One region of the Escherichia sp. HH091_1A genome, then DNA from elsewhere that is predicted to be linked to it. Evidence: predicted binding sites of a transcription regulator. Region 1 holds the regulator's gene; each other region holds the start of a gene.
The links. Region 1 encodes CRP, which controls carbon source genes, mostly activating them, when cyclic AMP is high. Its sites were predicted from a motif close to ATGTGANNNNNNTCACAT; they were not measured.
Positions count from the first base shown of each region.

Region 1 (4,287 bases):
GTTGCGCCGTAGCCATTTTGCGTTACCAGCAATACCGTCATCAGGATCCAGTACGACTTCGGCAGATGCAGTGCGGTGCCCATCAGGCTGGCAACGCTTAACATCACACTCAGTCGTCCAGCATTGCGTAGCGCTGGAGATTTCAGTGACAGATAACTTTTTAGCGCCGGCAGTAACGGCATTCGCCGCTGTTTATCGGCCAGTAAATCACGGGCATAGAGCGGTTTTTGGGTGCGCAGCACGCGGGCGATGCGGCTGAAGTGCCAATAGCAGAATTGCCCAACCGGATTATCCGGATGCTGGCGGGCGATTTTTTCCAGTGCGCCAATTTGTTTTTCCATCGTAAAGCGCGTCGGCAGGCGATGGTAAAGAATGTCATCAGCCAGCACGCGCAGGCGAGTGGCGACAGTTTGCGCATTCCAGCGGATAACTTCTTCTGCATGGCTACGCTCGACCAGCTTTTGCACCTCTTCCGGCTGATGCAAGCTGACCGAAATATGTTCCTGTAAATCCAGCGCCTCTTGGAAAATACGCAGCATCCGCTTGTAGTCAGTATTATTTTGCGCGGAAAGCATATGCATTTGCTGATAGCACTGAGTAATTAAATCGACCGCTTTTTGCTGGCGCACCAGCAGCGGCGGCAATGCTTTTTCAGGATCGGTGTGCTGGGTGAGTAGGCTGTATTTAGCTTCGCAATAATCCGCCAGTTCACGGTACAGCAAGCTTAGTGACTCGCGTAGCGGTTGTTCGCGCCAGAGCCAGAACCAAAACCAGTTAAACAGTCCGTACCACAACGTGCCCAGCGCATAGATCAGCAACGGTTCCCAGACTGGCATGTATCCCGCCAGACTGAGGGTAAAAATGGCGGCGAGCAGCGATGCGGGAAGCAATTTTGCGTGCAATGGCCCCAGCTCAGCAGTGACACCAAGCACCAGCGTTAATCCGGTCAGCAAAAAGGGCAGGGGAACATCTTTTGCCAGTAGTAGCTGTGTCAGCAAGCTACAGGTGGCAAACAGTGACGCACCAATGATTAAGCGTTTGAAAAAACGTTTATGAGGCGTATCAAGGCCCGCAATATTGCAACAGGCTGGAACGAGGGAGAAGAGCAGACCGAATCGTAATTCGCCAAGCATTAACCCAACGGCCACGGGCAAACATAGCACTAGCGTTTGTCGTAGTGCATAGTTGATATCGGGGTGATAAATCAGTCTGCGCCACATCGGGGGAAACAAAATGGCGCGCTACTCAGTAACGCGCCACTCCGACGGGATTAACGAGTGCCGTAAACGACGATGGTTTTACCGTGTGCGGAGATCAGGTTCTGATCTTCCAGCATCTTCAGAATGCGTCCCACGGTTTCACGAGAACAGCCGACAATCTGACCAATTTCCTGACGGGTAATTTTGATTTGCATACCGTCCGGGTGAGTCATAGCATCCGGTTGTTTTGCCAGGTTCAGCAGAGTCTGTGCAATGCGGCCCGTCACGTCGAGGAACGCCAGGTTGCCCACTTTCTCTGAAGTGACTTGCAAACGACGCGCCATCTGTGCAGAAAGACGCATCAGAATGTCCGGGTTTACCTGAATCAATTGGCGAAATTTTTTGTATGAAATTTCAGCCACTTCACAGGCGGTTTTCGCACGTACCCATGCGCTACGTTCCTGGCCTTCTTCAAACAGGCCCAGTTCGCCAATAAAATCACCCTGATTCAGATAGGAGAGGATCATTTCTTTACCCTCTTCATCTTTGATCAGCACTGCCACAGAGCCTTTAACGATGTAGTACAGCGTTTCCGCTTTTTCACCCTGGTGAATAAGCGTGCTCTTGGATGGGTACTTATGAATGTGGCAATGAGACAAGAACCATTCGAGAGTCGGGTCTGTTTGCGGTTTGCCAAGCACCATGCGCGGTTATCCTCTGTTATAAGCTTTCTCCAGAGCCAGAAAACGCCGCTGTCTCTGGATTGCCGAAATTGTGCTTCCCGCTACCTGGGAAGGGGCTATCAACTGTACTGCACGGTAATGTGACGTCCTTTGCATACATGCAGTACATCAATGTATTACTGTAGCATCCTGACTGTTTTAGCATAGCTTTCGCTTTGTGTCTCCTGGTGTCTCGCTTCAGCATGACCCAGGTCGCCTTCCGTTGCGCGATTTGGTTAGTACGCGTACTCTGTCAGGAAAATTGACGCAGTGGAGTAGCAAAAATGCAAGCGCGAGTGAAGTGGGTCGAAGGGTTAACTTTTCTGGGCGAGTCTGCCTCTGGTCACCAGATTTTAATGGACGGCAACTCAGGCGATAAAGCGCCAAGTCCGATGGAAATGGTGTTGATGGCGGCGGGTGGTTGCAGTGCCATCGATGTGGTTTCGATCCTGCAAAAAGGGCGTCAGGATGTGGTCGATTGTGAAGTAAAATTGACCTCTGAACGCCGCGAAGAGGCACCACGCCTGTTTACGCACATTAATCTGCATTTTATCGTCACCGGTCGCGACCTGAAAGACGCAGCGGTTGCGCGTGCGGTTGATCTCTCTGCTGAGAAATATTGTTCAGTGGCGTTGATGCTGGAAAAAGCGGTGAATATTACTCACTCGTATGAAGTGGTTGCCGCGTGATTTGATGTCAGGAGTACGATGCCGGATAATTGTTTATCCGGCATATTAGCAGAGTTACTCGATTTTCTTTCCTTCCATCAATCGTTGCACCAGTGGCAGCATAATTAACTCCATTGCCAGACCCATTTTACCGCCCGGCACCACTAATGTATTGATGTGGGAAATGAATGAGCCCTGCAACATCGCCAGCAGCCAGGGGAAATCGATCCCTTCCAGATTACGAAAATGGATCACCACAAAGCTTTCATCCAGTGATGGAATGCCCTTTGCTGCGAACGGGTTTGAGGTGTCGACAGTGGGAACGCGCTGGAAGTTAAGATGGGTGCGGGAAAACTGCGGCGTGATGTAGTTGATATAGTCTTCCATTGAACGTACTACTGAGTCCATCACCGCTTCTCGTGAGTGCCCGCGCTCGCTGGTGTCGCGGATCAGTTTTTGAATCCACTCAAGGTTAACGATAGGCACTACGCCGACCAGTAAATCCACATGCTGCGCAACGTTATGATGTGGCGTGACGACGCCACCGTGTAGCCCTTCATAAAACAGTACATCAGTGGGTTCCGGTAAAGGTTGCCATGGGGTGAATGTTCCCGGCACCTGATTCCACGGTACGGCTTCGTCGTACGTATGCAGATATTTGCGTGATTTTCCTTTGCCGCTCTGACCGTATTCAATGAAGGTTTGTTCCAGCAGGCCGAAGTCGTTCGCTTCGGGGCCAAAGTAGCTGATATGCCGCCCGGCATCACGCGCCTTGCGGATCGCCATGTCCATTTCCGGGCGCGTGTAACGGTGAAAACTGTCGCCTTCCACCTCAGCTGCATGCAGATTTAACTGCGCGAATATTTTACGAAACGCGAGACTGGTGGTGGTGGTCCCCGCGCCGCTGGATCCTGTTACCGCAATGACCGGATGTTTGGCAGACATAGTAACTCCATGACTTAGCTATCATTATTATCTCGTCCGCCGACGGCTGCAGGTTATTCACGAAACTGACTGCGCGGCATGATATTGACCGTTTCGTGCAGCTCCGACCATACCAGCACCGCTTCTCCGCACTGTAGCTGGCGTTTGACGTCGGCGACTTTCTGTTCAAGTGTACGCTCATGTTCACCATAATCGGTGCCTTCGCGTAACACAAAACTTTCAATTAAATTTTCCAGCGTTTCGGGGGAGAGTTCTTGCCACGGAATCAACATGATTTCGCCTCCAGATACGTTGTTAACCAGTCAGGAATGCGTGACTCCAGCCACATTTGCGGATGAAATAATGTACCGCCAAGAAAGCCAACATGACCACCATGTTCAGTCAGTTGATACTCCACCTGCGGGGGGAGATTTTCCGGTTTCGGGATCACCTGATGATCCATAAACGGATCGTCTTTGGCGTGAATAATCAGCGTCGGTTTGGCGATCTGGTTCAGCATCGGCATGGCGCTACACTGACGATAATAGTCGATAGCGTCAGCGTAGCCATGAATTCTGGCGGTGATCAGATCGTCAAATTCACGGATGCGACGTACCGATTTTAACTGTGCGAGATTAATCGGCAGCGTACCGGGATAGGCTGCCAGTTTGCGCGCAGCATTGGCTTTTAACAGGTTCAGCAAGTAACGCTGATAAACGCGGGAAAAGCCCTTTTCCATATGATAACTACAGGCTTCTAGCATAAATGGCGCGG
Region 1 is NZ_AP025747.1:4,116,950-4,121,236, reverse strand. It holds gene QUF14_RS20765 (YccS/YhfK family putative transporter) at 1-1,220, opposite strand, end outside; gene crp (cAMP-activated global transcriptional regulator CRP) at 1,271-1,903, opposite strand; gene QUF14_RS20755 (OsmC family protein) at 2,206-2,610, shown strand; gene QUF14_RS20750 (phosphoribulokinase) at 2,665-3,534, opposite strand; gene QUF14_RS20745 (YheU family protein) at 3,588-3,806, opposite strand; gene QUF14_RS20740 (hydrolase) at 3,800-4,287, opposite strand, start outside.

Region 2 (4,287 bases), 1.5 Mb from region 1:
ATAAAAGTTTCCGATTTCAGCTTCGCCAGCAGCGCCTTCATCGAGGTATTTTCCACCAGCTCACCATGTTGAATAATGCCGATATTGCGGCACAGCATTTCTGCTTCTTCCAGGTAGTGCGTGGTAAGAATGATGGTGGTGCCTTTGTCGTTTAAATCCTTCAAAAATCCCCACATTGAGCGGCGAAGTTCGATATCCACGCCTGCGGTCGGTTCGTCAAGAATCAGCAGTTTAGGTTCATGCATTAACGCACGAGCAATCATTAAACGGCGCTTCATCCCACCCGATAACATACGCGCACGTTCGTTACGCTTTCCCCATAAATCGAGCTGTTTAAGATACTTTTCGCTGCGGATGTACGCTTCTTTGCGCTCTACACCGTAGTACCCCGCCTGGTTCACCACAATTTGTTGCACGGTTTCAAACGGGTTGAAGTTAAATTCCTGCGGCACCAGTCCCAACTGACGTTTAGCGTTCACGACATCCTTCTCGAGATCGTAACCAAATACGCTGACCCGCCCGGAGGTTTTATTTACCAGAGAGCTGATAATACCGATAGTGGTTGATTTCCCGGCCCCGTTCGGCCCGAGAAGCGCATAAAAATCACCCGCTTCGACCTGCAAATCGATTCCACGAAGCGCCTGAACGCCGCCTGGATAGGTTTTTTTAAGCTGTTGAAGTTCCAGTGCAATGGTCATAAATTTTTACTTACCTTACGTTCTTACACTTTATCTGTGGTTTAAATCGTCCCGGAGTTGCCCTATATTAGCCAAACGTAATTATTTGGTTACAGGTCGTTAACCTCCATGAAAGACATAGATACACTCATCAGCAACAATGCACTATGGTCAAAAATGCTGGTGGAAGAGGATCCCGGGTTTTTTGAGAAACTGGCGCAAGCGCAAAAACCGCGCTTTCTATGGATTGGATGTTCCGACAGTCGCGTTCCTGCAGAACGTTTAACCGGTCTTGAGCCGGGCGAACTCTTTGTTCACCGTAATGTTGCTAACCTGGTCATTCACACCGACCTGAACTGCCTTTCCGTGGTTCAGTATGCAGTGGATGTTCTCGAAGTTGAACACATTATTATCTGTGGCCACTACGGTTGCGGCGGCGTACAGGCCGCAGTTGAAAACCCGGAACTGGGGCTTATCAACAACTGGCTGCTACACATTCGCGATATCTGGTTCAAACATAGCTCATTGCTTGGCGAAATGCCGCAAGAGCGCCGTCTGGATACCTTGTGCGAACTGAACGTCATGGAGCAGGTATATAACCTGGGCCACTCCACCATTATGCAATCAGCGTGGAAACGCGGGCAGAAAGTCACCATTCACGGCTGGGCCTACGGCATTCACGACGGTTTGCTGCGTGATCTGGATGTTACCGCCACCAACCGCGAAACCCTTGAACAACGTTACCGTCACGGGATTTCCAATCTCAAGCTGAAACACGCCAACCACAAATAATAACACCATGCCGGATGCAACACATCCGGCACATCCGCACTTACTCGTCCAGCAGCACTACTTTGCCGATGTACGGCAGATGGCGGTAACGCTGAGCGTAATCAATGCCGTAACCCACCACAAACTCATCCGGGATCGAGAAACCGATAAATTCTACCGGGACGTTCACTTCACGACGGGACGGTTTATCCAGCAGCGTACAAATCGCCAGCGACTTCGGTTCGCGCAGGCTTAAGATTTCACGCACTTTCGACAGTGTATTACCCGAGTCGATGATATCTTCAACAATCAGCACGTCCTTGCCACGGATATCTTCATCCAGATCTTTGAGGATTTTCACATCGCGGGTGGTGGACATGCCGCTACCGTAGCTGGAGGCGGTCATAAAATCGACTTCATGAGATACCTGAACTTCACGGCACAGGTCCGCCATAAACATAAATGAGCCACGCAGCAGGCCTACCAGCACCATATCGCTGCCGCTGTCTTTGTAACGCTCAGTAATCTGACGACCCAGTTCGGCGATACGCGCTTTAATCTCCGCTTCGGGGATCATTACTTCTACAGTATGTTTCATATCTCTAACCATATGATTTAAAAACAAATCACTTCGCACGGGCAGGTTTTGGCACCGCAACAAAGCGCAAGACACGCAGTATACCAGTAAAACTATTCATTGGCGGAATCTGTTAATAAAGCTCGAATTGTGATGACGATCACACATGTTAAAACCTATAATTAATTGCTACTAAAATATTAATGAATTGAAATGGTGTCTCTTTATGGCAATTAACAATACCGGCTCGCGACGATTACTCGTCACGCTAACAGCCCTATTTGCAGCGCTTTGCGGGCTGTATCTTCTCATTGGCGGAGGCTGGTTGGTCGCGATCGGCGGCTCCTGGTACTACCCTATCGCTGGCCTTATGATGCTCGGCGTCGCCTGGATGCTGTGGCGCAGCAAACGCGCCGCACTTTGGCTTTACGCGGCATTGCTGCTTGGCACCATGATTTGGGGCGTCTGGGAAGTGGGTTTCGATTTCTGGGCGCTGACGCCGCGTAGCGACATTCTGGTCTTCTTTGGTATCTGGCTGATCCTGCCGTTTGTCTGGCGTCGCCTGGTCATTCCTGCCAGCGGCGCAGTTGCCGCGTTGGTGGTCGCGCTGTTGATTAGCGGTGGTATCCTCACCTGGGCCGGATTTAACGATCCACAGGAAATCAACGGCACCTTAAGCGCTGATGCTACACCTGCCGAAGCTATCTCCCCCGTTGCCGATCAAGACTGGCCTGCCTATGGTCGCAATCAGGAAGGTCAACGCTTTTCACCACTGAAACAAATTAACGCTGATAACGTCCACAAGCTGAAAGAAGCTTGGGTGTTCCGTACAGGCGATGTGAAACAGCCGAACGATCCGGGCGAAATCACCAATGAAGTGACGCCGATTAAAGTAGGCGACATGCTTTACCTGTGTACCGCTCACCAGCGTTTGTTTGCGCTCGATGCCGCCAGCGGCAAAGAGAAATGGCATTACGATCCTGAGCTGAAAACCAACGAGTCTTTCCAGCATGTAACCTGCCGTGGTGTCTCTTATCATGAAGCCAAAGCAGAAACTGCCTCGCCGGAAGTGATGGCGGATTGCCCGCGTCGTATCATTCTTCCGGTCAATGATGGCCGCCTGATTGCACTCAACGCCGAAAATGGCAAGCTGTGTGAAACCTTCGCTAATAAAGGCGTGCTCAACCTGCAAAGCAACATGCCGGACACCAAACCGGGCCTGTATGAGCCGACTTCGCCACCGATTATCACCGATAAAACCATCGTGATGGCGGGTTCCGTCACTGATAACTTCTCAACCCGCGAAACGTCTGGCGTGATCCGTGGTTTTGATGTCAACACCGGGGAGCTGCTGTGGGCTTTTGATCCGGGCGCGAAAGATCCGAACGCGATCCCGTCTGACGAACACACCTTTACCTTTAACTCGCCAAACTCGTGGGCACCTGCGGCCTATGACGCGAAGCTGGATCTGGTGTATCTGCCGATGGGCGTTACCACGCCAGATATCTGGGGCGGTAACCGCACCCCAGAACAGGAACGTTATGCCAGCTCAATTCTGGCGCTGAATGCCACTACCGGGAAACTGGCGTGGAGCTATCAGACCGTTCACCACGACCTGTGGGATATGGATCTTCCGGCACAGCCAACGCTGGCAGATATCACCGTTAATGGTCAAAAAGTTCCGGTTATTTACGCTCCAGCGAAAACCGGCAACATTTTTGTGCTTGATCGCCGCAATGGTGAACTGGTGGTTCCGGCCCCGGAAAAACCGGTGCCGCAAGGCGCAGCGAAAGGTGATTACGTTACACCTACTCAACCGTTTTCTGAACTGAGCTTCCGCCCGACGAAAGATTTAAGCGGTGCGGATATGTGGGGCGCCACCATGTTTGACCAACTGGTGTGCCGCGTGATGTTCCACCAGATGCGCTATGAAGGCATTTTCACCCCGCCATCTGAACAGGGTACGCTGGTCTTCCCGGGTAATCTGGGGATGTTCGAATGGGGCGGGATTTCCATTGATCCGAATCGTGAAGTGGCAATTGCCAACCCAATGGCGCTGCCGTTCGTTTCGAAACTGATCCCTCGCGGTCCAGGCAACCCGATGGAACAACCGAAAGATGCCAAAGGCACGGGTACGGAATCCGGCATTCAGCCGCAGTACGGCGTACCGTATGGCGTTACGCTCAACCCGTTCCTTTCGCCGTTTGGTCTGCCGTGTAAACAGCCAGCATGGGGCTATATCTCGGCGTTGGATCTGAAAAC
Region 2 is NZ_AP025747.1:146,940-151,226, reverse strand. It holds gene QUF14_RS00665 (ABC transporter ATP-binding protein) at 1-698, opposite strand, end outside; gene can (carbonate dehydratase) at 807-1,469, shown strand; gene hpt (hypoxanthine phosphoribosyltransferase) at 1,510-2,046, opposite strand; gene gcd (quinoprotein glucose dehydrogenase) at 2,252-4,287, shown strand, end outside.
Region 2: a site for CRP is predicted at 2,174-2,191, ahead of hpt (hypoxanthine phosphoribosyltransferase). Genes of this name have one in related genera too.

Region 3 (4,287 bases), 2.2 Mb from region 1:
TCGTTAGCGTCATTTTTTTCTGCCCGCGTCCAGCCCGCAGTGAATAGTTTTTCACGCGTCGCGCGATCGCGCAGTTCAGCAAGCGCCGGTTGCTGGGTGGTATTCAGCAGCGGAATAAGCCATTTGTTATCCAGACCTTTCTCGCGAGCCGCCTCTGCCGCCAGCGCAATCTCCTGTTCGCTCATCCCAGCCAGTTGCGCAATATCGTCCAGAACCAGACCGCCGGATTTATTTGCCGCAAGTAACCGCTGGTTAAACTGGCTGGTCAGGGTCGCAGCTTCTGTATTAAGAACTTTTAATTTTGCTTTATCAGCTTGTGCAAGTTTGGCTCCGGCAAGGACAAAACGTTGATGAATAACCTCCACCAGGCGAATGGATTCACTATCAAGCCCCTCGGATTCACGGCGCTGCCAGACAGCATCTACTCGCGCGAATAATTCACCGTTCAGATAGATATCATTAGCCAGTTCTGCCAGTTCAGCGGAAAACTGCTCATCAAGACGCTGTAATTCATCATTGGTATGCGCCGCAGTCATCGCAAAAAAAACGCTGGTGACGCGGGTCAGCAGTTCCCCACTCTGCTCCAGTGCCAGAATAGTATTGTTGAAATCAGGTGTTTGCGGGTTGAGCGCAATGGCGGCAATTTCGGCCCGCTTTTGCTGCATTCCCTCATCAAATGCCGGTCGATAGTGATGATTGGCAATTTGATCAAAATGGGGAGCCAGATACGGCAGTGTGCTTTGCACAAGGAAAGGATTCATTGTTGTCATTTTCTTCTCCTGAACGCTAGGTGTTCCATAGCGTAGGCTTACTGATAACGGAGTGCAATCTTGCAAACCAGTATTACCCGCTCTTAAGCATCACGTGCTATGTTATTGACACACAAAAGCGTTGAGGAACAGTGAGATGATCGTTTTAGTAACTGGAGCAACGGCAGGTTTTGGTGAATGCATTACTCGTCGTTTTATTCAACAAGGGCATAAAGTTATCGCCACTGGCCGTCGCCAGGAGCGGTTGCAGGAGTTAAAAGACGAACTGGGTGATAATCTGTATATCGCCCAACTGGACGTTCGTAATCGCGCCGCTATTGAAGAGATGCTGGCATCGCTTCCTGCCGAGTGGTGCAATATTGATATCCTGGTAAACAATGCCGGTCTGGCGCTGGGCATGGAGCCTGCGCATAAAGCCAGCGTTGAAGACTGGGAAACGATGATTGATACCAACAACAAAGGCCTGGTATATATGACGCGGGCCGTCTTACCGGGTATGGTTGAACGTAATCATGGTCATATCATTAACATTGGCTCCACGGCAGGCAGCTGGCCGTATGCTGGTGGTAACGTTTATGGTGCGACGAAAGCGTTTGTTCGTCAGTTCAGCCTTAATCTACGCACAGATCTGCACGGTACGGCAGTACGTGTCACAGACATCGAACCGGGACTGGTGGGTGGCACCGAGTTTTCTAATGTCCGCTTTAAAGGTGATGACGGTAAAGCCGAAAAAACCTATCAAAACACAGTTGCATTGACGCCAGAAGATGTCAGCGAAGCCGTCTGGTGGGTGTCAACGCTGCCTGCTCACGTCAATATCAATACCCTGGAAATGATGCCGGTTACCCAAAGCTATGCCGGACTGAATGTCCACCGTCAGTAATTTTTATACCCGGCGTAACTGCCGGGTTATTGCTTGTCACAAAAAAGTGGTAGACTCATGCAGTTAACTCACTCACAAGCAAGAACGAATGACCGTCGAAACGCAACTTAATCCCACACAGCCTGTCAATCAGCAGATTTATCGTATTCTTCGCCGCGACATTGTCCATTGCCTGATTGCACCAGGCACACCGTTGTCGGAAAAAGAAGTTTCTGTTCGTTTCAATGTGTCACGCCAGCCGGTTCGTGAAGCCTTTATTAAACTGGCGGAAAACGGCCTGATTCAAATTCGTCCGCAGCGTGGCAGCTACGTCAACAAAATTTCCATGGCCCAGGTGCACAACGGCAGTTTTATCCGTCAGGCCATTGAGTGCGCGGTGGCGCGTCGGGCGGCGAGCATGATTACCGAAAGCCAGTGCTACCAACTGGAACAAAATCTTCACCAGCAACGCATTGCCATTGAGCGCAAGCAACTGGATGATTTTTTTGAACTTGATGACAACTTCCATCAACTCCTGACGCAGATTGCCGACTGTCAACTGGCGTGGGATACCATTGAGAACCTGAAAGCGACCGTTGATCGCGTGCGCTATATGAGTTTCGACCACGTTTCTCCACCAGAAATGCTGTTACGCCAGCATCTTGAGATTTTCTCTGCCCTGCAAAAACGTGATGGCGATGCGGTAGAACGTGCAATGACGCAACATTTGCAGGAAATCAGCGAATCCGTGCGCCAGATCCGCCAGGAAAACAGCGACTGGTTTAGCGAAGAGTAATTCATTTCCTCTCATCCCATCCGGGGTGAGAGTTTTTCCCTCCGTCATATGGCTCATGCATGCATCAAAAAAGATGTGAGCTTGATCAAAAACAAAAAATATTTCACTCGACAGGAGTATTTATATTGCGCCCGTTACGTGGGCTTCGACTGTAAATCAGAAAGGAGAAAACACCTATGACGACCTACGATCGTAACCGTAACGCAATCACCACTGGCAGCCGTGTTATGGTTAGCGGCACCGGTCACACTGGCAAAATCCTGTCGATTGATACTGAAGGTCTGACCGCTGAGCAAATCCGCCGCGGAAAAACCGTCGTTGTTGAAGGTTGTGAAGAGAAACTGGCGCCTCTGGACCTGATTCGTCTCGGCATGAACTAAGCGTGTGAATGCCGCCGATGGCGGCATTGCTTTTTTTACTTCACGGAATATTTCGCCACGGTCGCTTTCGCGCCATGCGCTAATAAAGACAAGTACGCTTCCGTTACTTTTGTCGTAAACAAACTATTGCCTGGTAAATCATCACCAAAGATCGCCTTAATCGCCAGCAATGACTGGACGCGCGCTGTCCCTTCAGCACTACTTTGTACTGCCTTCTGAATAACAGGTAACAGTGGGTCACTGATTTCTATCGGATTTCCCTGTTCATCAACACCACCGACATAACGCATCCAACCCGCGACGCCCAGCGCCAACAGATCGAACGAGCTGCCCTGTTTTAGATGCCAGCGAATGGAATCCAGCATACGCTGCGGCAATTTCTGACTGCCATCCATCGCAATCTGCCAGGTTCGATGGCGTAACGCTGGATTACTGTAGCGTTCAATTAGTCGATCCGCATAATTTTGCAGATCCACGCCCTGCACTTTCAGCGTCGGCGCCTGTTCCTGCAACATCAAGGCATGTGCCGCACGGCGATAATTTTCATCTTCCATGCAGTCATTAATGTGCTGATATCCCGCAAGATATCCCAGATACGCCAGGAATGAATGACTGCCGTTGAGCATGCGCAACTTCATCTCTTCATAAGGCAGCACATCACTAACCAGTTCGGCTCCCGCTTTTTCCCATTCCGGACGTCCGGCAACAAAGTTATCTTCTATTACCCACTGGCGGAAAGGTTCACAGGCAACGCCAGCAGGATCGCGCACACCGGTAAGTTGTTCGATTTTCGCCAGCGTATCCTCTGTCACTGCGGGCACAATACGGTCCACCATTGTTGATGGGAAAGTCACGTTTTCTTCGATCCATTGTGCCAGTTTTACATCAACAGCTTGCGCGTAGGAAGTGACAACGTCACGCATAACATGACCGTTTTCTGGCATGTTGTCACATGACATTACGGTAAATGCGGGAAGTCCTGCCGCTTTACGGCGAGCCAGCGCCTCAACAATCACCCCTGTTGCAGTTTTCGGCTGGTGGGGATTTTGCACGTCGGCAACGACCATCGGGTGATCGAGCATTAACTGTCCGGTCGCCGGAGAGTGGAAATACCCTTTTTCGGTGATTGTCAGAGAGACAATCGCGATTTGCGGTTCACACATCGCAGCCAGCACGGTTTCTAAGCCATCTATTTGTATGTGCAAGGCTTTTTTAACGACGCCAACGACGCGAGCCGTCCACGCATCGGCCGACATTTCCGCAACGGTATAAAGATTATCTTGCTGTTGTAAATCGGCAATTTGCTGTTCGCCGCCGATTAAGTTGACCTCATAATATCCCCAGTCACTGTAATGTTCCGAAGCAAGAATATCGGCATACACGCCCTGATGCGCACGGTGAAATGCACCAAAGCCTAAATGAACAATTCTTGGGGCCAGGTTATTACGATCATAAACAGGGAGCGTCGCTTTTGCTGAT
Region 3 is NZ_AP025747.1:1,955,069-1,959,355, forward strand. It holds gene dcp (peptidyl-dipeptidase Dcp) at 1-770, opposite strand, end outside; gene ydfG (bifunctional NADP-dependent 3-hydroxy acid dehydrogenase/3-hydroxypropionate dehydrogenase YdfG) at 907-1,653, shown strand; gene rspR (DNA-binding transcriptional regulator rspR) at 1,742-2,428, shown strand; gene ydfZ (putative selenium delivery protein YdfZ) at 2,605-2,808, shown strand; gene QUF14_RS09745 (mannitol dehydrogenase family protein) at 2,844-4,287, opposite strand, start outside.
Region 3: a site for CRP is predicted at 2,502-2,519, ahead of ydfZ (putative selenium delivery protein YdfZ). Genes of this name have one in related genera too.